DNA from 4 places in the Streptomyces sp. NPDC004629 genome. Region 1 is predicted to be linked to each of the others. Evidence: riboswitches for the same ligand, from Rfam matches in the RefSeq annotation. Region 1 holds a riboswitch; each other region holds the start of a gene.

The links. Region 1 has a riboswitch for S-adenosylmethionine ahead of ACFYTE_RS26655 (aminotransferase class V-fold PLP-dependent enzyme). Riboswitches for the same ligand answer to the same signal wherever they lie in the genome.
Region 2: it holds a riboswitch for S-adenosylmethionine, as region 1 does, so the genes downstream of both, thrC (threonine synthase) here and ACFYTE_RS26655 (aminotransferase class V-fold PLP-dependent enzyme) in region 1, are expected to answer to the same signal.
Region 3: it holds a riboswitch for S-adenosylmethionine, as region 1 does, so the genes downstream of both, ACFYTE_RS15515 (ABC transporter substrate-binding protein) here and ACFYTE_RS26655 (aminotransferase class V-fold PLP-dependent enzyme) in region 1, are expected to answer to the same signal.
Region 4: it holds a riboswitch for S-adenosylmethionine, as region 1 does, so the genes downstream of both, ACFYTE_RS15500 (SDR family oxidoreductase) here and ACFYTE_RS26655 (aminotransferase class V-fold PLP-dependent enzyme) in region 1, are expected to answer to the same signal.

The regions. Positions count from the first base shown of each region.
Region 1 covers NZ_JBIALO010000018.1:175,917-181,050, forward strand. The annotation lists gene ACFYTE_RS26640 (Rieske 2Fe-2S domain-containing protein) at 1-495, shown strand, start outside; gene ACFYTE_RS26645 (cytochrome bc complex cytochrome b subunit) at 492-2,129, shown strand; gene trpD (anthranilate phosphoribosyltransferase) at 2,258-3,322, shown strand; SAM riboswitch class IV at 3,411-3,527, shown strand; gene ACFYTE_RS26655 (aminotransferase class V-fold PLP-dependent enzyme) at 3,720-5,081, shown strand.
Region 2 covers NZ_JBIALO010000014.1:143,682-148,815, forward strand. The annotation lists gene ACFYTE_RS22730 (trehalose-6-phosphate synthase) at 1-183, opposite strand, end outside; gene ACFYTE_RS22735 (glucosyl-3-phosphoglycerate synthase) at 556-1,500, opposite strand; SAM riboswitch class I at 1,659-1,823, shown strand; gene thrC (threonine synthase) at 1,842-3,125, shown strand; gene ACFYTE_RS22745 (MoaD/ThiS family protein) at 3,122-3,397, shown strand; gene ACFYTE_RS22750 (cold-shock protein) at 3,831-4,034, shown strand; gene groL (chaperonin GroEL) at 4,389-5,134, shown strand, end outside.
Region 3 covers NZ_JBIALO010000009.1:70,417-75,550, forward strand. The annotation lists gene ACFYTE_RS15510 (MFS transporter) at 1-276, opposite strand, end outside; SAM riboswitch class IV at 690-803, shown strand; gene ACFYTE_RS15515 (ABC transporter substrate-binding protein) at 1,166-2,785, shown strand; gene ACFYTE_RS15520 (ABC transporter permease) at 2,789-3,748, shown strand; gene ACFYTE_RS15525 (ABC transporter permease) at 3,745-4,680, shown strand; gene ACFYTE_RS15530 (dipeptide ABC transporter ATP-binding protein) at 4,677-5,134, shown strand, end outside.
Region 4 covers NZ_JBIALO010000009.1:63,355-68,488, reverse strand. The annotation lists partial or broken gene ACFYTE_RS15505 (TIM-barrel domain-containing protein) at 1-1,169, shown strand, start outside; partial or broken gene ACFYTE_RS15500 (SDR family oxidoreductase) at 1,185-1,322, opposite strand; partial or broken gene ACFYTE_RS15495 (SDR family NAD(P)-dependent oxidoreductase) at 1,268-1,444, shown strand; SAM riboswitch class IV at 1,561-1,672, opposite strand; gene ACFYTE_RS15490 (DUF1684 domain-containing protein) at 1,751-2,575, opposite strand; gene ACFYTE_RS15485 (LLM class F420-dependent oxidoreductase) at 2,656-3,579, opposite strand; gene ACFYTE_RS15480 (SpoIIE family protein phosphatase) at 3,846-5,134, shown strand, end outside.

The DNA of each region.
Region 1 (5,134 bases):
CTGCCCGAGAGCAAGCTGCGCCACACGATGTGGAAGAACGGCACGCTGCTCGTCAACATGAACACCAACGAGCCGCTGCGTCCCTCGGACGTCGCCGTCGGCTCGCTGACCTTCGCCAAGCCCGAGGGCCTGGAGGAGCACGACGAGAACTTCCAGAACGAGATCGCCAAGGCGGCCCTGATGATCGTCCGGATCCAGCCGGACAACATCAAGGACAAGCGCGAGCTTGAGTGGTCGCACGAGGGCATCGTGGCCTACTCGAAGATCTGCACCCACGTCGGCTGCCCGATCTCGCTGTACGAGCAGCAGACGCACCACGTGCTCTGCCCGTGCCACCAGTCCACCTTCGACCTCTCCGACGGTGCCCGAGTGATCTTCGGCCCCGCCGGTCACGCCCTGCCGCAGCTGCGCATCGGCGTGAGCGACGAGGGCTACCTCCAGGCGCTCGGCGACTTCGCGGAGCCCGTCGGTCCTGCTTTCTGGGAGCGCGGATGAGCACTGCATCGAACCAAGAGTCCCGCTCTCGCGGGAAGGCACCGGCCGGCGAGCGCGTCGCCGACTGGGCCGACGGCCGGCTCGGGATCTACTCCCTGGCCAAGGCCAACATGCGCAAGATCTTCCCCGACCACTGGTCGTTCATGTTGGGCGAGGTCTGCCTGTACAGCTTCATCATCATCATCCTCACGGGTGTGTATCTGACGCTGTTCTTCCACCCGTCGATGAACGAGGTGGAGTACCACGGCTCGTACGTCCCGCTGCAGGGCCAGCTGATGTCCGAGGCGTTCAGCTCGACCCTGCACATCTCCTTCGACGTGCGCGGTGGTCTGCTGGTCCGGCAGATCCACCACTGGGCGGCGCTGATCTTCCTCGCCGGCATGTTCGTGCACATGATGCGCGTGTTCTTCACCGGTGCGTTCCGCAAGCCGCGTGAGATCAACTGGCTGTTCGGCTTCCTGCTGTTCGTCCTCGGCATGTTCACCGGTTTCACCGGTTACTCGCTCCCGGACGACCTGCTCTCCGGCACCGGTGTCCGCTTCATGGAGGGCGCGATCCTGTCCGTGCCGATCGTCGGCACGTACCTGTCGTTCTTCCTCTTCGGCGGCGAGTTCCCCGGCCACGACTTCGTGGCCCGGTTCTACTCGGTCCACATCCTGCTGCTGCCGGGCATCATGCTCGGCCTGGTGGTGGGCCACCTGATCCTGGTCTTCTACCACAAGCACACGCAGTTCGCGGGCCCCGGGAAGACCGAGAAGAACGTCGTCGGCATGCCGCTGCTGCCGGTCTACATGGCCAAGGCCGGAGGCTTCTTCTTCCTGGTCTTCGGTGTCATCGCGGCCATCGCGGCCGTCGCGCAGATCAACCCGATCTGGGCCATCGGCCCCTACCGTGCGGACCAGGTGTCCACCGGCGCCCAGCCCGACTGGTACATGGGCTTCGCCGAGGGTCTGATCCGCTTCATGCCGGGCTGGGAGATCAACCTCTGGGGTCACACGCTCGTCCTGGGCGTCTTCATCCCGCTGGTCGTCTTCCCGCTGGTCCTGGCGGCGATCGCGGTCTACCCGTTCATCGAGTCCTGGATCACCGGCGACAAGCGCGAGCACCACATCCTGGACCGCCCGCGCAACGCCCCGACCCGGACCGCGTTCGGTGTCGCCTGGATCACCGTCTACATGATCACGCTGGTCGGCGGTGGCAACGACCTGTGGGCCACGCATCTGCACCTGTCGATCAACGCCGTCACCTGGTTCGTCCGGATCTTCTTCTTCGTCGGACCGGTCATCGCGTTCATCGCCACCAAGCGGATCTGCCTCGGCCTGCAGCGCCGCGACCGCGACAAGGTGCTGCACGGCCGCGAGACCGGCATCATCAAGCGCCTGCCGCACGGTGAGTTCATCGAGGTCCACGAGCCGCTCACCCAGGAGCAGCTGCACACCCTCACGGCCCACCACCAGTACGAGCCGGCCGAGGTCGGTCCGACGGTCGACGAGAACGGTGTCGAGCGGAAGGTGAAGGGGGCCGAGAAGCTGCGCGCCAAGCTCAGCGACGCCTACTACGGCGAGGACGCCCAGATCCCGAAGCCCACCGTCGAGGAGTACAAGGAGATCACGAGCGGCCACGGCCACCACTGATCGCTGCGCACGCCACGCCACGCGCGAGGGGCCCCGTCCGGTGTTCGGACGGGGCCCCTCGGGTATCCGCCGGATGGATAGGGTGGAGCCGATCCGTACCTGACGACGACCGACGACCGGAGCGGCTGATGAGCGCTGTGACCCCCGCTGGAGGCGACACCGCGGCGGGCCGTTCCTGGCCCGACCTGCTGAGCACGCTGCTCGGCGGCCAGGACCTGAGCGCCGGTGACACGGCCTGGGCCATGGACCGCATCATGTCCGGCGAGGCCGCGGACGCCCAGGTCGCCGGCTTTCTGGTGGCGCTGCGGGCCAAGGGGGAGACGGTCGAGGAGATCACCGGCCTGGTCGAGGCGATGTACCAGCACGCCAAGCCGCTGCACATCCCCGGTCCGGCCGTCGACATCGTCGGCACGGGCGGCGACCGGGCCAAGACGGTCAACATCTCCACGATGTCCGCCATCGTGCTCGCGGGGACCGGCGCGAAGGTCGTCAAGCACGGCAACCGGGCCTCCTCCTCGGCGAGCGGATCCTCCGACGTGCTCGAACAGCTCGGCATCAACCTGGATCTGACGCCGGAACGGGTGGCGCGGGTGGTCGAGGAGGCCGGGATCACCTTCTGTTTCGCGGCCACCTTCCACCCCTCGATGCGGTTCGTCGGCGCCGTCCGGCGGGACCTCGGGATTCCGACCTCGTTCAACCTCCTCGGCCCGCTGACCAATCCGGCCCGGGTCACCGCCTCCGCGATCGGCTGCTTCGACACCCGGATGGCGGGGCTCATCGCCGGGGTGCTGGCCGAACGCGGCTCGTCCGCGCTGGTCTTCCGCGGGGACGACGGCCTGGACGAGCTGACGACCACCGCCACCTCCCGGGTCTGGGTGGTGCGCGACGGCAAGGTCACCGAGGATGTCTTCGACCCGCGCGAGGTCGGCCTCGACCTGGTCCCCGTGGCGGCGCTGCGCGGCGCCGACCCCGCCTACAACGCCGGGGTGGCCCGGCGGCTGCTGGACGGCGAGACGGGCCCGGTGCGGGACGCCGTGCTGCTGAACTCGGCGGCGGCCCTGGTCGCCCTGGAACCGGGGAGCGGGCCGCTGGCCGAGCAGATCCGGGCCAGCATGGCGAAGGCCGCCGAGGCGATCGACTCCGGCGCGGCCCGCCGGACGCTCGCACGCTGGGCCGCCGCCAGCCACGCGTGAAGCCCCGTACGGCGATGTGACGCAGGGCGTGGTCCAGGATCCGGACCGCGCCTTGCGCATCGATGATCGTGTGGCAGGATGTCCATCAGGTCATGAGCGACAGTCATTCGGCCCCGGCCGACTGTCCGGCAACCCTCCGTCCGTGGCGGGGTGCCCCGGGTGAAGACCAGGCCGTAGGCAGCGAGGTCTGCGGCAAGCGCGGACCCCTCGCACTCTGCTGAGTGACAAGCCCAGGGGTCCTGGTCGTCGAGGGAGCCTCTCGTGAGCAAGCGAATGCGATAGGGCCGCAGAGCCCCGCCTCCGCATACCCCTTTTTCCTCCCCACGTCGAGCCCTGCCCGATGCCGCAGGTGTCTCCTCGCGTGGTGAATTCCGCCTGCTTTCACGGGAGTTGTGCCATGTCCGTCTCCACCGCTGCCTCCGCCCAGTCCGTCCGCGCCCCGCTGCCCGTCCTCGGCCGTGATGTCACCGTGCCGCTCGTCACCGGCGGCGAGGTCACCTACGCCGCCCTCGACTACGCGGCCAGCGCCCCCGCCCTCCAGCGTGTCTGGGACGACGTGGCCGCCTACGCCCCCTACTACGGCAGCGTGCACCGCGGCGCCGGCTACCTCTCGCAGCTGTCCACCGACCTGTTCGAGAACGCCCGCGCGACCATCGCCGAGTTCCTGGACTGCCGCCCCGACGACCAGCTGATCTTCACCCGCTCCACCACCGACTCGCTCAACCTGCTGGCGGCCGTGCTCCCGGCCGACTGTCAGGTCTTCGTCTTCGAGACCGAGCACCACGCCTCACTGCTGCCCTGGAAGGACGCCCAGGTCAGCTACCTCGACGCACCGCGCACCCCGGCGCAGGCGGTCGCGACCCTCGACGCGGCGCTGGCCGGCCGCGACGGGCACGGCCCGGCCCTGGTCTGCGTCACCGGCGCCTCCAACGTCACCGGTGAGCTGTGGCCGGTGCGCGAGCTGGCCGCCGCCGCGCATGCGCACGGCGCCCGGATCGTCCTCGACGCCGCCCAGCTCGCCCCGCACCACCCGGTGTCGGTACGGGATCTCGACGTCGACTGGGTCGCCTTCTCCGGACACAAGCTGTACGCGCCGTTCGGGACCGGCGTGCTCGCCGGACGCGCCGACTGGCTGCGCGCCGCCGAGCCGTACCTCGCGGGCGGTGGGGCGAGCCGTACGGTCACCCGGCGGGCGGACGGGAGCGTGGCCGTGGAGTGGCACGAGACGGCTGCCCGCCATGAGGCCGGCTCGCCGAACGTGATCGGCGCCTACGCCGTCGCCTCCGCCTGCAAGGCCCTCACGGAGGCCGGCTTCGACACCCTGGTCGCCCGCGAGCGGCACCTGATCGAGAAGGTCCGTGCGGGCCTGGCCGAGGTCCCCGAGGTCCGGGTCCTCTCCCTCTTCGGCGACGACGCGCCCCGGGTGGGCGTGCTCTCCTTCGTGGTCGAGGGCTGGAACAGCTCCCACTTCGCGGCCGCGCTCTCCGCCGAGTACGGCATCGGCGTCCGCGACGGGCTCTTCTGTGCCCACCCCCTCGTCCGCACCCTCCTGGGCAGCGACCCGCAGTCCCAGGGCGAGTGCGGCGCCCCGGAGGCCGCGCCCGGCGAGAAGTCCCTCAACGCGATCCGCGTCAGCTTCGGCGCGGGTACGCCCGACGAACACGTCGAGCGCTTCGTGACCGCCGTACGGCAACTCGTCCGCGACGGCGCAAAGTGGCACTACCACACAGAAAACGGCCGCTGCGTCCCCACCACCTGACCCAAACCGCCACAGAGGGCACCCCAAAGGGCAGCGCGACCAACCACGACGGC
Region 2 (5,134 bases), on a different contig from region 1:
GCTGTCGGACAGCGCCGAGCACACCCACAGCGCGTCCGCGTCGGGGCCGATCGCCGAGAGCCCGGAGACCAGCCCGCCGCCGCCCCGCCGGGCGACCAGCGAGCCGTCCTCCTGGACGGAGTAGGAGACCGGGCCGCGGTTGGACGCGACCAGTACCTGGGCAGCACCGTGCGTGGAAGCCATACGCCTCAACCTAGCCCGACCCACAAACCCTCAAACGTACGACCCACTCCCCACACCCCGCCCCCCACAACCCACGCCCACCTCCCACCGCGTTTCGGTTCGCGCCGCGTTTTGGCTCGTGCCTTGCCTCGGACCGTGCCGTGCTTCGGCTCGCGCCGCGTTTCGGCTCGTGCCTTGCCTCGGCCCACGCTTGCCCCGGCCTGTGTCCGGTTTCAGGCCGTGCCTTGCCTCGGCTCACGCCTGTCCCGGCTCGCGTTGTGTTTCAGCCCGCGCCCTGTCCCGACTTGCGCCCCGGTTCGGCCCGCGTGCCTTGCGCCGGCCCGCGCCGTATTTCGGGCCGTGTCCTGTTTTTGGGGGCTGTGTGTTGTGGGGTCAGGCCACTTGGCGGGTGGCGTATTCCGTGATCTGCAGCATGGGCGGCCGTTCCTCCGTGTCCACCGGGTAGGTGCGCGGCTCGAAGCCGTCCGTGCCCCGCTCGAACTGGGTGAGGGAGGGCCGCACGAGGTGCCCGCGGGCCAGCCGCAGCTGCGCGGTGCGGTAGATCGCGGCGGCCATCCGGCCCAGCGCCTGCCCGTCCTGGTGCCGGTGCTTGCGCACACCGACGTCGACCTGGGCGAGGGCGTCAAGGCCCACCAGGTGCAGGGCGTCGACCAGCATGCCCAGTTCGACGCCGTATCCGACGGGGAACGGCAGCCGCTCCAGCAGTGAACGGCGGGCCGCGTACTCGCCGCCGAGCGGCTGCACGAAACCGGCCAGCTGCGGCCAGTGCAGGTTGAGCAGCGGTCGGGCCATCAGCTCGGTGACCCGGCCGCCCTGGCCGGCCGCGCCGGCCAGCGGGCGGTCGTACATGGCCTTGACCAGGTCGACGTCCGGTTCGGTGAGCAGCGGCCCGACGATCCCGGTGACGAAGTCGGAGGAGAACTCCCGCAGGTCCGCGTCGACGAAGCAGACGATGTCCCCGCCGGTGACGAGCAGCGAGCGCCACAGGACCTCGCCCTTGCCGGGCGCGGTGGGCAGCCGCGGCAGGATGGCGTCGCGGTGCACCACCCGGGCGCCCGCCGCGGCGGCCACCTCGGAGGTGCGGTCGGTGGACCCCGAGTCGACGACGACGATCTCGTCGACCAGCGGCGCCTGCCGCATGAGGTCGTGCCGGATGACGGCGACGATGTCGCCGACCGTCTCCTCCTCGTTGAGCGCGGGCAGCACGACGGAGACCGACTGGCCCGTACGCTGCTTCGCGGCGAGGATCTTGTGCAGCGGCCGGTCGGTCACGGACCAGGAGCGGGTGGCCAGCCAGCGCTCGACTTCTTCCAGCACAGTCAGCTGCTCCTCACTGTCGTGATCACACCTGGTGCCTGTGTGATCCATCTCGCGGTTCGGACGACTATCTCAACTGTCCAGGCCGTCGGTTACAGTCTTGAACAACGCGGATGACCATCGCATGTCGGGGGTCTTCGGCGTTCACAACCGCATACAGCTCATCCAGAGGGGCAGAGGGATACGGCCCGATGAAGCCCCGGCAACCCTCCAGCCGGTACTCGTACTGATCGCTGCGCAAGCCGATCGTTTCCGCGAGGCTCCCGGCTAGGGAAGGTGCCAAATCCGTCTCACGGCGAGATGCGTCGTGAGGAAGATGAGGAGAAAGGGCCTCGCCTCACATGGCTGTGCAGACCGTTGCAAGCACCACGAACCAGTCGGTGGACCTCGGTACCGCCGCGGCCCTCAGCTGCCGCGAGTGCGGTCACCGGGTGCCGCTCGGCCCGGTGTTCGCCTGCGAGGAGTGTTTCGGCCCGCTGGAGATCGCGTACGACTTCTCGGTGTACGACACCGAGGAGCTGCGCCGGACGATCGAGGCGGGTCCCGCGAACATCTGGCGCTATGCGCCGCTGCTGCCCGTCCCCGCGGACGTGGCCGAAAAGCCCAACCTGAACCCGGGCTGGACCAAGCTGGTCCAGGCCGACAACCTGGCCCGCGAACTCGGCGTCACCGGCGGCCTGTATGTGAAGGACGACTCCGGCAACCCGACGCACTCCTTCAAGGACCGGGTGGTCGCCCAGGCGCTGGAGGCGGCGCGCGCCTTCGGCTTCACGACCCTGTCCTGCTCCTCGACCGGCAACCTCGCCGGGGCCGTCGGCGCCGCGGCGGCCCGGGCCGGCCTGCGCTCCTGTGTGTTCATCCCGTACGACCTGGAGCAGGGCAAGATCGTCATGGCCGCGATCTACGGCGGTGACCTCGTCGGCATCGAGGGCAACTACGACGACGTGAACCGCTTCTGCTCCGAGCTGATCGGCGACCCGGCGGGCGAGGGCTGGGGCTTCGTCAACGTCAACCTGCGCCCGTACTACGCGGAGGGCTCCAAGACCCTGGCGTACGAGATCTGCGAGCAGCTCGGCTGGCGGCTGCCCGACCAGCTCGTCGTGCCGATCGCCTCCGGCTCCCAGCTCACCAAGATCGACAAGGGGCTGCGGGAGCTGATCGCGCTGGGTCTGGTCGAGGACCGGCCGTACAAGATCTTCGGCGCGCAGGCCGAGGGCTGCTCGCCGGTGTCCACCGCGTTCAAGGCCGGTCACGACGTGGTCCGCCCGCAGAAGCCGAACACGATCGCCAAGTCCCTGGCGATCGGCAACCCGGCCGACGGGCCGTACGTACTGGACATCGCGCGCCGTACGGGCGGTGCGGTGGAGGACGTGACGGACGAGCAGGTCGTCGACGCGATCAAGCTGCTGGCGCGCACCGAGGGCATCTTCGCGGAGACGGCCGGCGGTGTCACCGTGGGTGTGACGAAGAAGCTCATCGAGCAGGGTGTCCTCGACCCGGCGCTCACCACGGTCGTCCTCAACACCGGCGACGGCCTCAAGACCCTCGACGCGGTGGCCGGCACCGGCCTGACCGCCACCATCCGCCCGAACCTGGACTCCTTCCGAGAGGCTGGCCTCGCATGAGCGTGACCGTTCGCATCCCCACCATCCTGCGTACCTACACGGGTGGCCTGTCGGAGGTGAGCGCCGAGGGCGCGAACCTCGCAGAGGTGATCGCCGACCTGGAGAAGAACCACACCGGCATCTCCGCACGCGTCCTGGACGACCAGGGCAAGCTGCGCCGCTTCGTGAACGTGTACGTCAACGACGACGACGTCCGCTTCGAGCAGGGCCTGCAGACGGCGACGCCGGACGGTGCGGGCGTGTCCATCATCCCGGCGGTGGCCGGCGGCTGACGGTCCCTTACCCTCGGTAACTTCGGTTACCGGCTGTTCATCAGATGGCCCCCTCCGTGAGAGAAGCGGAGGGGGCCATTCAGTGGGGTTGAGCGCGGTAGAGTTGGGGAACGCGTTCCCGGCCCCCGGGTCGGAAGCCCCGGATTCAATCCGCGCAGCCGCCAAGAAGTCGCCAAAGTCCATGCGTTCTTCGCGGCTTTTATTCCTTTTATAGGGCCCGACTTGCCCTGAATTCTGCCGAATTCTCGGCAGATTCCCGACCGAGTACGTCCAGATTTCTCGTCCGACTGACCTGTTGCAGACGGCAGTTGGACAGATACATTCAGCCGCGGTCGACGCGTTCCGGCGCACGCCCCCAACCTTGGGGGGTGAGGTCTGACCCGGGTCCGCGAAGTGTGGATCTGTGCAAGGGCCAGTAATAGGGGAGTTAGGCATGGCTCAGGGCACCGTCAAGTGGTTCAACGCGGAGAAGGGGTACGGCTTCATCGCGGTCGACGGTGGTGCGGACGTCTTCGTCCACTACAGCGCGATTCAGATGGACGGCTACCGCACCCTGGAAGAGGGCCAGCGGGTCGAGTTCGAGATCTCGCAGGGTCAGAAGGGCCCGCAGGCCGACATGGTTCGCCTCACCGCCTGAACATTCTCAACGCGAAGGGCCCGCACCCCCCGGGGTGCGGGCCCTTCGCCGTGCCCATGCCGCAGGGCCCGTACCGCGGTGTCCGGGCCGTCGTGCCGGGGGCGCGCGCCCCGTCGTCACCACCCGGCCGCACCCCCCGCGACGGACCCGCGGCACGGCCGCATCTTGCACTCGGGTGGGTCGAGTGCTAATCATTGGCGTTAGCACTCTGAAGGTGAGAGTGACAATGAAGGACCGGGTCGGTGAGGCCCGCAGGCCGGGTGGGGCAAGGAACCACAAGGCCGGTGAGCCGTCCGTCGCGGGCGCGGGCGCGGTCCGAAGGAATCACCCCCAGTCCTGGAGGGACCACTTCACATGGCCAAGATCATCGCGTTCGACGAGGAGGCGCGGCGCGGCCTTGAGCGCGGTATGAACCAGCTCGCCGACGCCGTCAAGGTCACCCTCGGCCCCAAGGGCCGCAACGTCGTCCTTGAGAAGAAGTGGGGCGCCCCCACGATCACCAACGATGGTGTGTCCATCGCCAAGGAGATCGAGCTGGAGGACCCGTACGAGAAGATCGGCGCCGAGCTGGTCAAGGAAGTCGCCAAGAAGACCGACGACGTCGCCGGTGACGGTACGACCACCGCGACCGTCCTCGCCCAGGCCCTGGTCAAGGAGGGCCTGCGCAACGTCGCCGCCGGCGCCAACCCGATGGCCCTGAAGCGCGGTATCGAGAAGGCCGTCGAGGCCGTCTCCGCCGCCCTGCTGGAGCAGGCGAAGGACGTCGAGACCAAGGAGCAGATCGCCTCCACGGCCTCCATCTCCGCCGCCGACACCCAGATCGGCGAGCTGATCGCCGAGGCCATGGACAAGGTCGGCAAGGAAGGCGTCATCACCGTCGAGGAGTCGCAGACCTTCGGCCTTGAGCTTGAGCTCACCGAGGGCATGCGCTTCGACAAGGGCTACATCTCGGCGTACTTCGCCACCGACATGGAGCGTATGGAGGCGTCGCTCGACGACCCGTACATCCTGATCGCCAACTCCAAGATCAGCTCCGTCAAGGACCTGCTCCCGCTCCTGGAGAAGGTCATGCAGTCGGGCAAGCCGCTGCTGATCATCGC
Region 3 (5,134 bases), on a different contig from region 1:
CAGGCCTTGCGTCCACAGCAGCAGGGTCCGCCGGTCGTAGCGGTCGGCCATCACCCCGCCCCACAGGCCGAACATCAGCACCGGGGCGAACTGAAGGCCCACGACCCAGCCGAGCGCGGTCCCGCTGTGGGTGAGCGTCAGGACGAACCAGTCCAGCGCGACGCCCTGCATGGCGCTGCCGATGTTGGACACCAGACCCGTGCTCCAGTAGATCCGGTAGTCACGGACGCGCAGTGCGGCGAACACCCCTGCCGGGGCGGTGTCGGTGACGGCCATGCGTCTCTTTCCGATGGGTCGGCCACGGTGCTGCGTCCGGCGGACGCGTCGCGTCACGGGCCGCGGCTCGGCCGGGGCGGGCGGGAGAAGGGACGCACGGCGGGCTCGCCGCGACGGCGGTCGGTGACGCCGGTCCGGATCTCCACGAGGGCGCAGCGCGTGCGGAGAACGGGCTGAAGGGCAGCGAGCGGTCAGCGACAGGTCTGGTCGAACTGGTCGGCGCGGCGGCCCGCCCAGAACGGGTCGAGCAGCAGGGTGCGTGCCTGACCTGCGGTCTCCATGGCCGGATCAAAGCACACCGTCGCAGGAGCGTCCACCACGCGTCCCGGCACATGAGACGGCCCCCGCTTCTCGAACAGGACGTCGGGTCCCGGCATTGACGTACGACAAGAGCGCTCCGTAGCATCGCGACCGGCATTGAGTGTCAGCGTCAAGCCCTGGCTCGCTGACCGGCAACCCTCCCGCGCGGTGGGGTGCTCCAGGTGAAAGCCCGGCGGAATCACCGATGATTCCCGCAAGCGCGTGCCCCGGGACCGGGGCAGGAGACGGGGAGGACCGGCATGCGGCACAGTGGTGACCCGGTTGCCTCGTTCGCCGACGCCACGGCGTTCTCCCGGCTCGCACGCCGACGCCACATCGATCTGAAGCGCTCGACCAGCTGCCTGTGTCAGGCCTGACGCGCTCGCCTGCCGCCGGCTGACGTCCGTCGCCGGCCCCGGCTTCCCCGTGCCTTCCCCTCGCCACCGGCTCCCGGTGTCGTCCCCCTGACCCCTGTCTGTACAGCGCTCCCCCGCTGCCGGTGTCGATCCGGCCGGGGCCGCACGCCCATGCGCGGCCGTGCCTCGTACGGCACCCCGTGCCTGGTGACACGAGTAGGAGAACCCCCTCCGTGACAGCATTTCCGGATTTCAGACTCTCCCGACGGGCTCCCCTGGCCGCCCTTCTGACCACCAGTGTGCTGCTGACCGCCTGCGGGTCGGGCGGCGACGGTTCCGGCAGCGGAAGCGGCCGGCCGAAGTCCGGCGGCACCCTGACCTTCGCGGTGGGTTCCGACGCCGGCTGCGTGGATCCGCAGCAGGTCGGCAGCAACGACACCATCTACTCCGTGCGCCAGGTCGTGGATTCCCTGACCGACCAGGACCCAAGGACCGGCAAGATCGTGCCGTGGCTGGCCAAGAGCTGGGACATCAACTCCGACGCGACGACGTTCACCTTCCGTCTGCGGTCGGGTGTCACCTTCAGCGACGGGTCCAAGCTGACCGCGCAGGTGGTCAAGGACAACTTCGACGCGGTGCCGAAGCTCGGCGCTCTGGGAACCCTCGCCCAGGGCTATCTCAGCGGCGTCAGGAGCACCACCGTGGTCGATCCGCTCACCGTCAAGGTGACGTTCAAGGAGCCCAACGCCCAGTTCCTCCAGGCGACGTCGACCCACTCGCTGGGCATCGAGTCGTCGGCGAGCGTCAGGAAGACACCGCAGCACAAGTGCAGCGACGGCGTGATCGGGTCCGGGCCGTTCGTGCTGAAGCGGTATGTGCAGAACCAGTCGATCACTCTGGCCCGACGCACCGGGTACGCCTGGGGTTCCTCGCTGTGGTCCAAGAAGGACGAGGCCTATCTGGACACCCTGGTGTTCAAGGTCGTGCCCGAGGCGGGCGTCAGGGCCGGCAGCCTCCAGTCCGGGCAGGTGGACGCGGTCAGCAGCGTCGGAAAGGCCAACGAGGCCGCGCTCAAGGGCGGCCAGGTCGCCCTCCAGCGCCGGGCCAACCCCGGCCTGGTGTTCGGCCTGGGGCTCAACAACGCGCGGCCCCTCCTGAAGGACGCGAAGGTGCGCCGGGCGATCCAGTTCGCCGTCGACCGGCAGCAGATCGCCGACACCGTGTTCCCGACCGGTACCCGGCCGGCGACCAGCGTTCTGGCGCACACCACGCCCGACTACACGAATCTCGCCGCGGATCTCGCCCTCGACGCCGCAAGAGCGAAGTCCCTGCTGGACGCGGCCGGTTGGCGGCCCGGCAGTGACGGGGTCCGCACCAAGGACGGCAAGAAGCTGAGCCTGACCATCACCTGGTTCCCCAACGCGGCCACCAACCAGCCCGCGCTGGAACTGGTCCAGCAGCAGCTGAAGGCCGTCGGGATCGACGTGGTGCTCAAACAGCTCCAGGTCAGCCAGTTCGCCACGACGCTGCAGTCCGGTGACTTCGACGTGGTGTGGGGGAATGTCACCCGCTCCGACCCGGACATCCTGCGCAACTCCTTCTCCACCCGGCTGGCCAACGTCTACCATCTGCCGCCCGGTTCGCTGGACACGGCGCTGTCCGCACAGGCCGCGACCACGGTCCCCGCGAAGCGCGGGCAACTGGTGGACGAGGCGCAGAAACTCCTCGTGCGCAACGCGTACTACGTGCCGGTGGTGGAGCTCCAGACCCAGCTGGGCGTGTCGACGAAGGTGCACGACCTCGCCTTCGACTCGGGCAGCCGGATCCAGCTGCACGACACCTGGATCGGCTAGCGCATGCGCCGCTATGTGATCAAACGGCTGGCGCAGGCCGTCGGCGTCCTGTGGGCGGCCTACACGGTGTCGTTCCTGGTGCTGGACTATCTGCCCGGCGACCCGGTCACCGCGATGGCCGGCGCCGGGATGGACTCGGGGCAGGTCGATCCCGCCCAACTCGCCGCGCTGCGGCACGAGTACGGCTTCGACAAGCCGGTGCTCGCGCAGTACGCCGACCATCTCGGCCGGGCGCTGCGCGGGGACTTCGGCGATGCGGTCTCCACGGGCCGCCCGGTGACCTCCACCCTGGCCGACGCGCTGCCGCAGACACTCCAGTTGACCGGTGCCGCGCTGCTGCTCGCGGTGCTGCTCGGCGGCGGTCTCGCGGTGGTGGCGACGTACACCGAAAAGCGGTGGCTGCGGCAGTTGCTGCTGTCGTTGCCACCGCTCGGGGTGTCGGTCCCGACGTTCTGGGTGGGGCTGCTGCTGGTCGAGGCCTTCTCCTTCCGGCTGCACTGGTTCCCGGCGTTCGGCAACGACGGGGTGCGGGGCCTGGTCCTGCCGGCGCTGACGCTGGCGGTGCCGACCGGCGCGCAGATCGCCCAGGTGCTGGCCAAGAGCCTGCTGACCGCGCTGGACCAGGCCTATGTGGAGACCGCCCGCGCCAAGGGCGCCGGCCGGTGGCGGGTCCATCTGCGGCACGCGCTGCGCAACGCGTCGCTGCCCGCGCTCACGGTGGTGGGCCTGCTGGTCGGGCAGCTGATCGCGGGTTCGGTGGTCGTCGAGACGGTGTTCTCCCGTGACGGCCTGGGCCGGGTGACCGCGGCGGCGGTCACCGCCCAGGACATCCCGCTGGTCCAAGGGGTGGTCGTGTTCGGGGCGTTGATCTTCGTGGCGACGAATCTGGTCGTCGACCTCGTCTATCCGCTGCTGGATCCGCGGATCGTGGTGGCCTCGGACAGGAGGGCGAACTTCGCATGAGTCAGAGCCTTGTCGATGGCCCGGCCAATCCGGCCGACCCGGCCGAGGTCGGCCTCGCCCGGCCGGTCCGGTCGGCATCCCCTGCGCCACCGGGCCGCCGCGGCGATGTGCGGCGGGGGCTGCGGTTCCTGCTGCGCCGCCCCGGGCTGCTGCTGTCGGCCGCCGTCCTGGTCCTGGTGGTGCTGGCCTCGTTCTGGCCGGACCTGTTCACCTCGCAGGACCCGTTGAAGGGGGTGCCGTCGCAGAACTTCAGCGGCCCGAGCGGCAGTCACTGGTTCGGCACGGACGAACTGGGACGCGATGTGTTCTCCCGGGTGGTGCACGGCGCCCAGCTGTCCCTCAAGGCCACGCTGATCGCGGTCCTGGTCGCGTTCGTGGTCGGCGGTCTGCTCGGGGTGGTCGCCGGGTTCGTGGGCCGCTGGGTGGACGACGTGCTGATGCGCTTCGTCGACGTCCTGCTGTCCATCCCCGCGCTGTTCCTGTCGCTGGCCCTCGTCACCGCGCTCGGCTACGGGACGGTGAAGGTGGCGGTGGCGGTCGGCATCGCGAGCGTCGCCTCTTTCGCCCGGGTGGCGCGCGCCGAGGTCCTGCGGGTGCGGCAGGCGGTGTTCGTCGAGGCGTCCCGCTCCTGCGGGGCCCGCTGGTACTCGGTGCTGGGCCGGCACGTCCTGCCCAACGCCGCAGGACCGGTGATCGTCCTGGCCACGCTGGACTTCGGCTCCTCGATCCTGGCCGTGTCGGCGCTGAGCTTCCTCGGCTACGGCGCGCCGCCGCCCGCCCCGGAATGGGGGACGTTGATCTCCGACGGCCGCAACTACCTGGCCAACGCCTGGTGGCTGACCGCGCTGCCCGGTCTGGCGATCGCCGCGACCGTGCTGGCGACCAACCGCATCGCACGGGCGCTGGACGGCGAATGGTCCCGGCAGCGATGACCGACGAACACGAGAACGGTGAGGACGTGACCACACCACTGCTGGAGATTCGCGGCCTGTCCGTGTCGTACCGCACCAGGGGCGGTACGGTACCGGCCGTGCGAGGCGTGGACCTCGACGTATGGCCCGGGCAGGTGACCGCCGTGGTCGGCGAGTCCGGCTCCGGCAAGAGCACCACCGCGCACGCCGTCACCCGGCTCCTGGCGGCGAACGGCACCGTCGAGGCGGGCACCGTCCGCTTCGGCCGGCACGACCTCACCGCGCTGTCGGAGGCGGAGCTGCGCACCGTGCGCGGCGCGCAGATCGGGCTGGTCCCGCAGGACCCGACGGTCTCGCTCAACCCGGTCAAGCGGATCGGTGAACAGGTCGCCGAGGTCCTGCGCATCCACGGTCTCGCGACCCGCCGCTCGGCCGCCGCCGAGGCGGTCGACGTGCTGGACCGGGCCGGGCTGCC
Region 4 (5,134 bases), on a different contig from region 1:
CCGGCGAAACCCTCGGCCGCGGCTTCGTCCTGTCACGCGCCTACGGCTCGCTCCAGGCCGGCGGGTACAGCGGCCAGCAGGCGGTGCCGACCGGACCGTGGGCGGACAAGCGCACCACCGTGCACTTCACCGGCGACACCTCCTCCACCTGGGGCACGCTGAAGCTGGAGGTCGGCTACACCCCGGGTGAGTCCGCGGCGACGGGAATGGCGGCCGTCACGCACGACATCGGCGGGCACAACGACACGACGGGGCTGACCGGTTCGGAGAAGTACACCGTCAATGGGCAGACCCGCACCACGCACAAGCTGCCCGACGACCTCTACGCGCGCTGGGTGCAGTTCGGCACCTTCCAGCCGATCGACCGGCTGCACAGCAACCACAGCGACCGGCTGCCCTGGCAGTACGGCACCGAGGCGCGGCAGTCGGCAAACACATTCCTCAACCTCCGCGAGAACCTGGTCCCGTACACGTACTCGCTGGCCGAGGAGGCGAACCGGACCGGTGTGCCGATCGTCCGTCCCGCCTACCTGGAGTACCCGGACGAGGCGCAGGCGTACGCGACCGCCGGCAGCGAGTACTTCTACGGCCCGGACGTCCTGGTCGCCCCGGTGACGACACCGGGGACGACGGCGACCACCAAGGTATGGTTCCCGCCCGGCCGGTGGACCGACTACTTCACCGGCAAGACCTACCAGGGCGGCACCACCCAGGACATCACCACCGGCCTGGACACCATGCCGGTGTTCGTCAAGGCCGGCGGCATCCTGCCGACCCGCACCCATGACGTCACCGACGACGACCGCAACCCGCTGACCGACGTCACCCTGACCGTCGCCACCGGCGCGCCGGGGACGTACCGCCTGTACGAGGACGACGGGAGCGCCGCGCGGCAGGGACACAGCGCCACGACGACCGTCCGGTACGAGCGCCACGGCTCGCGCCACACGGTGTCGATCGGCGCGGCGCGGGGCTCCTTCCACGGCCAGGTCAAGAACCGCACGTGGACACTGTCCCTGCTGGGGATGACCCACGCACCCACCGAGGTCACCGCCACCGGTGTCCGGCTGACCCCCCGTGACTACCGCTTGGACAGCTCCACCGGGACGTTCACGATCACCCTGCCCCGGCACACCGTGCACGGCCCGATCACCGTCACCTACCAGTAGCAGGACGCACAGGGTCTGACCGGTGATCCAGGCGCCGTCGTCCGACACGAGGAAGGAGACCGCCGCGGCGATGTCGCCCGGCTCGCCCAGCCGCCCGAGTGGCGTCTGGGCGCGGGTGGCCGCGAGCTGTTCCGCCGGGACGGTCGCCGTCAGCCCGCCCCGCCACCGGCCTGTATGCCGCGAGCAAGGCGGCGGGTGACCAGCTCGTACGCACGGCGGCGAAGGAACTCGGACCGCGCGGCATCACGGTCAACAGCATGCTGCCCGGCGCGACCCGCACCGATACGCCTCCGCCCGTACCGCCGTCGCCTACCCGCCCGAGGCGTGCACCGCGGCCACGACTTCGGCCGCGGCGGCCTCGCTCATGCGGTAGTTCACCACCGGTCCCGGGGCCACGCGCTTGCAGGACGGTGGGTGGTCCTGCGGGCTTTCACCTGGAGCACCCCACCGCGTGGGAGGGTTGCCGGTCAGCGAGCCAGGGCTTGACGCTGACACTCAATGCCGGACGTGATCGTACGGAGCGGTGTTGTCGTACGGCAATCCCGGATGACGGCCACAACCGGGTGCGGTGCGCATCGAAGTCAGGAGCCGCCGCGCTCGTGCGGGATCTTCTGGCCGGTCTCGATCGCCACCGGAAGCCGGTTCTCGGCCGGTGGCAGCGGGCAGGTGGCCAGGTCCGTGTAGGCGCACGGCAGGTTGGCGGCGCGGTTGAAGTCCAGTACGACCCTGCCGTCGGCGGCGGGCGGGTCCACGGCCAGGACCCGGTTGGCGGCATAGGTGGTGACCCCGGAGGTCGCGTCGGTGAACAGCACCATGAGCCGGCCCGCACCGCGACCGGGGAAGGCGGTCAGGGACAACCGGCGCCCGTCCAGCTCGAATTCGATCCTGCCCGGGGCGTCGTACACATGCTCAAGACCCTCCACAGCGGCGCCCACGGTGGTCGGCCGCGGCTTGTCGAAGGGGAGGTAACGGCCCGTCACGACCCAGCGCGGATGGGGCGCGTAGGCGGGTGTCCCGGTGAAGGCGGCCCGCAGCGGCGCGTCCGGGTGCCGGGGACGCACGATGTCGTGTCCGCCGCGCCTGGCGACCTCGATCACGGCGTCCTTCCAGACCGCGTCGACACCGCCGCGCTCGGGAAGCACGCCGAAGCGGTGCTCGCCCTGCACCGGTGTTCCCTGGACGAGCAGTTCCTCTCCGTCGTCCAAGGAGACGACGACCCCGTCGTGGCCGGTGCGCCAGACACCGGGGGCGTCGGGGAAGCGCTGCGGCCGGTCGTCGAGCCAGTGCAGGCCGGTGATCGCCAGAAAACCGTGCGGATCGGCGAGCCGGGCCTCCTGGGCGCGGTACCAGTCCAGCCATTCCTCGGTGAAGGCCTGGAGATCCGTCGGGGTGACGTCGGTGGTCATGGGTGCTCCTTCGTTCCGCGAGGCCCGGCCTCGCCATGATGTGCGGGCAGATGTCCGGCGGGCGGCCCGCCGTTGCGCACTCAGCCGGCCAGTTCGCCGAGGAGTGCCCAGGTGCGGTGCCGGTCTGCCTCTCCGGCGATCTCGGTGCCGGAGAAGACGACCTCGGTGGCCCCGGCGTCCCGGTACCGCCGTACCTCGGCGGCGACCGTCTTCTCGTCGCCGATCACGGCCACGTCGGCGGCTCGCCGGCCGCCGGAGAGTTCGATGACCCGTGCGTAGGACGGGAACTGTTCGTAGAACGCCATCTGCTCGGTGGCCTTCGTCCGTACCGCCTCCACGTCGTCCGTGACCACGCCGGGCACCAGGGCCACGATCCGGGGTGCGGGACGGCCGGCGGCCTCGGCCGCGGCGGTCAGGGCGGGCACGATGTGTTCGGCCAGGGCGCGCGGTCCGGCCAGAAAGGGGAGGATCCCGTCCGCCAGCTCACCGCTGACGCGCAGCGCCTGCGGGCCCATCGCGGCGACCAGCAGGGGAACGCCGTTCTCGGCGCCCGGTACACGCGCGGGGATCGGCGGGGCCGCGGTGAGCAGTTCACCGTGGAAGTCGGCCGTACCGGTGTCCGTCAACTGCCGCAGGGCGGTGAGGAATTCACGCAGGCGGGCGATGGGCCGGGTGAAGGGCAGTCCGAAGCCGGTCTCCGTCAGCAGCTTGGTGCCCAGGGCCAGCCCGAGGTGGTAGCGGCCGTGTGTCGCGGCCTGGGCGGTCTGGGCCTGGCTGGAGACGAGCAGCGGGTGCCGGCCGAAGACGGGGATCGCGGAGGTCCCCACGTGCAGTCCGGGCACCTCGCGCCCGGCGATCGCCGCGAGCTGGGGTGAATCCGCGCCGAAGGTCTGCCCGAACCAGGCCGACCGCAGACCGGCCGCCGCGGCCTCGCGCGCCAGCTCCACGGTGGTGTCGACCTGGTTGTCCGCATCGGACGCGTTGAGTGCTACTCCTACCGTCATGCCAGTCAGAACGGTCGGCGGCCGGACCCGCATTCCGGTCCATGTGTTTCAGGTTCTTGTCAATCATGTGTACGGGGCCGCTCACACCGGGCCGGCACCGGTGACCGCCATGCCGTCGATGGTCGTGGTCGTACGGCTGGAGTATTAGGTGATCGAAAAAAGTGAATGCGGACAGCCGCAATCCACGGCTGAAGAGCCGATTAGCTCCTAAACATTTATCATGTGCTCTATTGGAGGTGGTTCCACAGCGCCGGGAGCTGAACGGTATGAACGCTGACACCAGGAGCCGTGACGACGTGCTCGTGGACGCCGCGTGCCGTACGCTGCGCGATCTGCACGCTTCCTCGGTGGCCGTGTTCCTTCCCGTGCGGGGTGAGCCCGTCCTGGGCGCGGTGGTCGCCGCCGTTGAACCGCTTGGCGTCGGACTGATGGAGCGGCTGCCCATGGACGACGAGGTTTTCCCGTCCGTCGCCGCCTATAAAACCGGTAGGCCCAAGGTTGCGCACTCCATTGACACGCTCGGCAAGTATCCGGAATTCGCCGTCTTCGGTCCCTACCCTCTCACCATTGCATCGGCGCCATTGGAATCGGCGGGTAAGCGGTTCGGTGCCATCGCCGCCTTCTGGCCTGGAATTTTCCGTCATATCCGTTCGGATGAACTGGACCTTCTTACCGCTGTGGGCCGGGAGGTGGCCCGCGAGCTGATTCCGCTGGCGGCAGCGGGCGTCTCGATGCAAGCCGGTGAGATTCCGCTGGTGACTGCGATGTGTGCGGTGTCTGCGGCCGTCGGGGACGACACTGTCCGGGACGCGGAGATAGCTCCCTTCCTGTATCACATTCAGCAACTGGCCCGGAGGCTGCCCAGGGCGCGCAGCCTTGAGGATGTCGTCCACGAGGTCGACCAACGAGTCGTCGCCGGACTGAAGGCCCGGGCGACCGCCGTCACTTCGCTGGAGAACGGGCGGCTGCGGGTGGTCGGCGCCTCCGGTTGTTCCGAGGGGTTCCTGCGGCGGCTGGAAGCCTCCTCGTCCTGTAGCGGCATGCCCGAGGAACGCGCGATGACCGAGAAGAGACAGCTCTTCTTCGACACGGCGCATCCGGAGACGAGAGACCGAGTCGAATCGGCGGCGGCGGACGACGGCGCCGCGGAATACGTGTGGATAGTCAGTCCCCTCATGGCGGGTACGCGCGTGCTCGGTACGTGTTCCATCAGTTTCACGGCCGACGGCCGTCACTTTGCTGCCGAGCGGGCCGCTCTCCATGCCCTGGTACCTCTTCTCGGCCAGGCGTTTGAGCGGATCCGCGCCGAGGAAGCCTCGCACGCGCTGGCACGGCAGTTGCAGCAGGCACTCCTGCCGAGAATGCTGCCGAGTATCCCCGGACTCGTCTCCACCAGCCGTTATGTGCCCGCCAGTGGTGGCCTTGAGCTGGGCGGCGACTGGTATGACCTGATCCCTGTCCCGGCCGGCGGTGTCACGGCTGTCATCGGAGACGTACAAGGTCACAGCACGGCCGCGACGGTGGTGATGGGACAGCTCCGTAGCGCCGTCCGGGC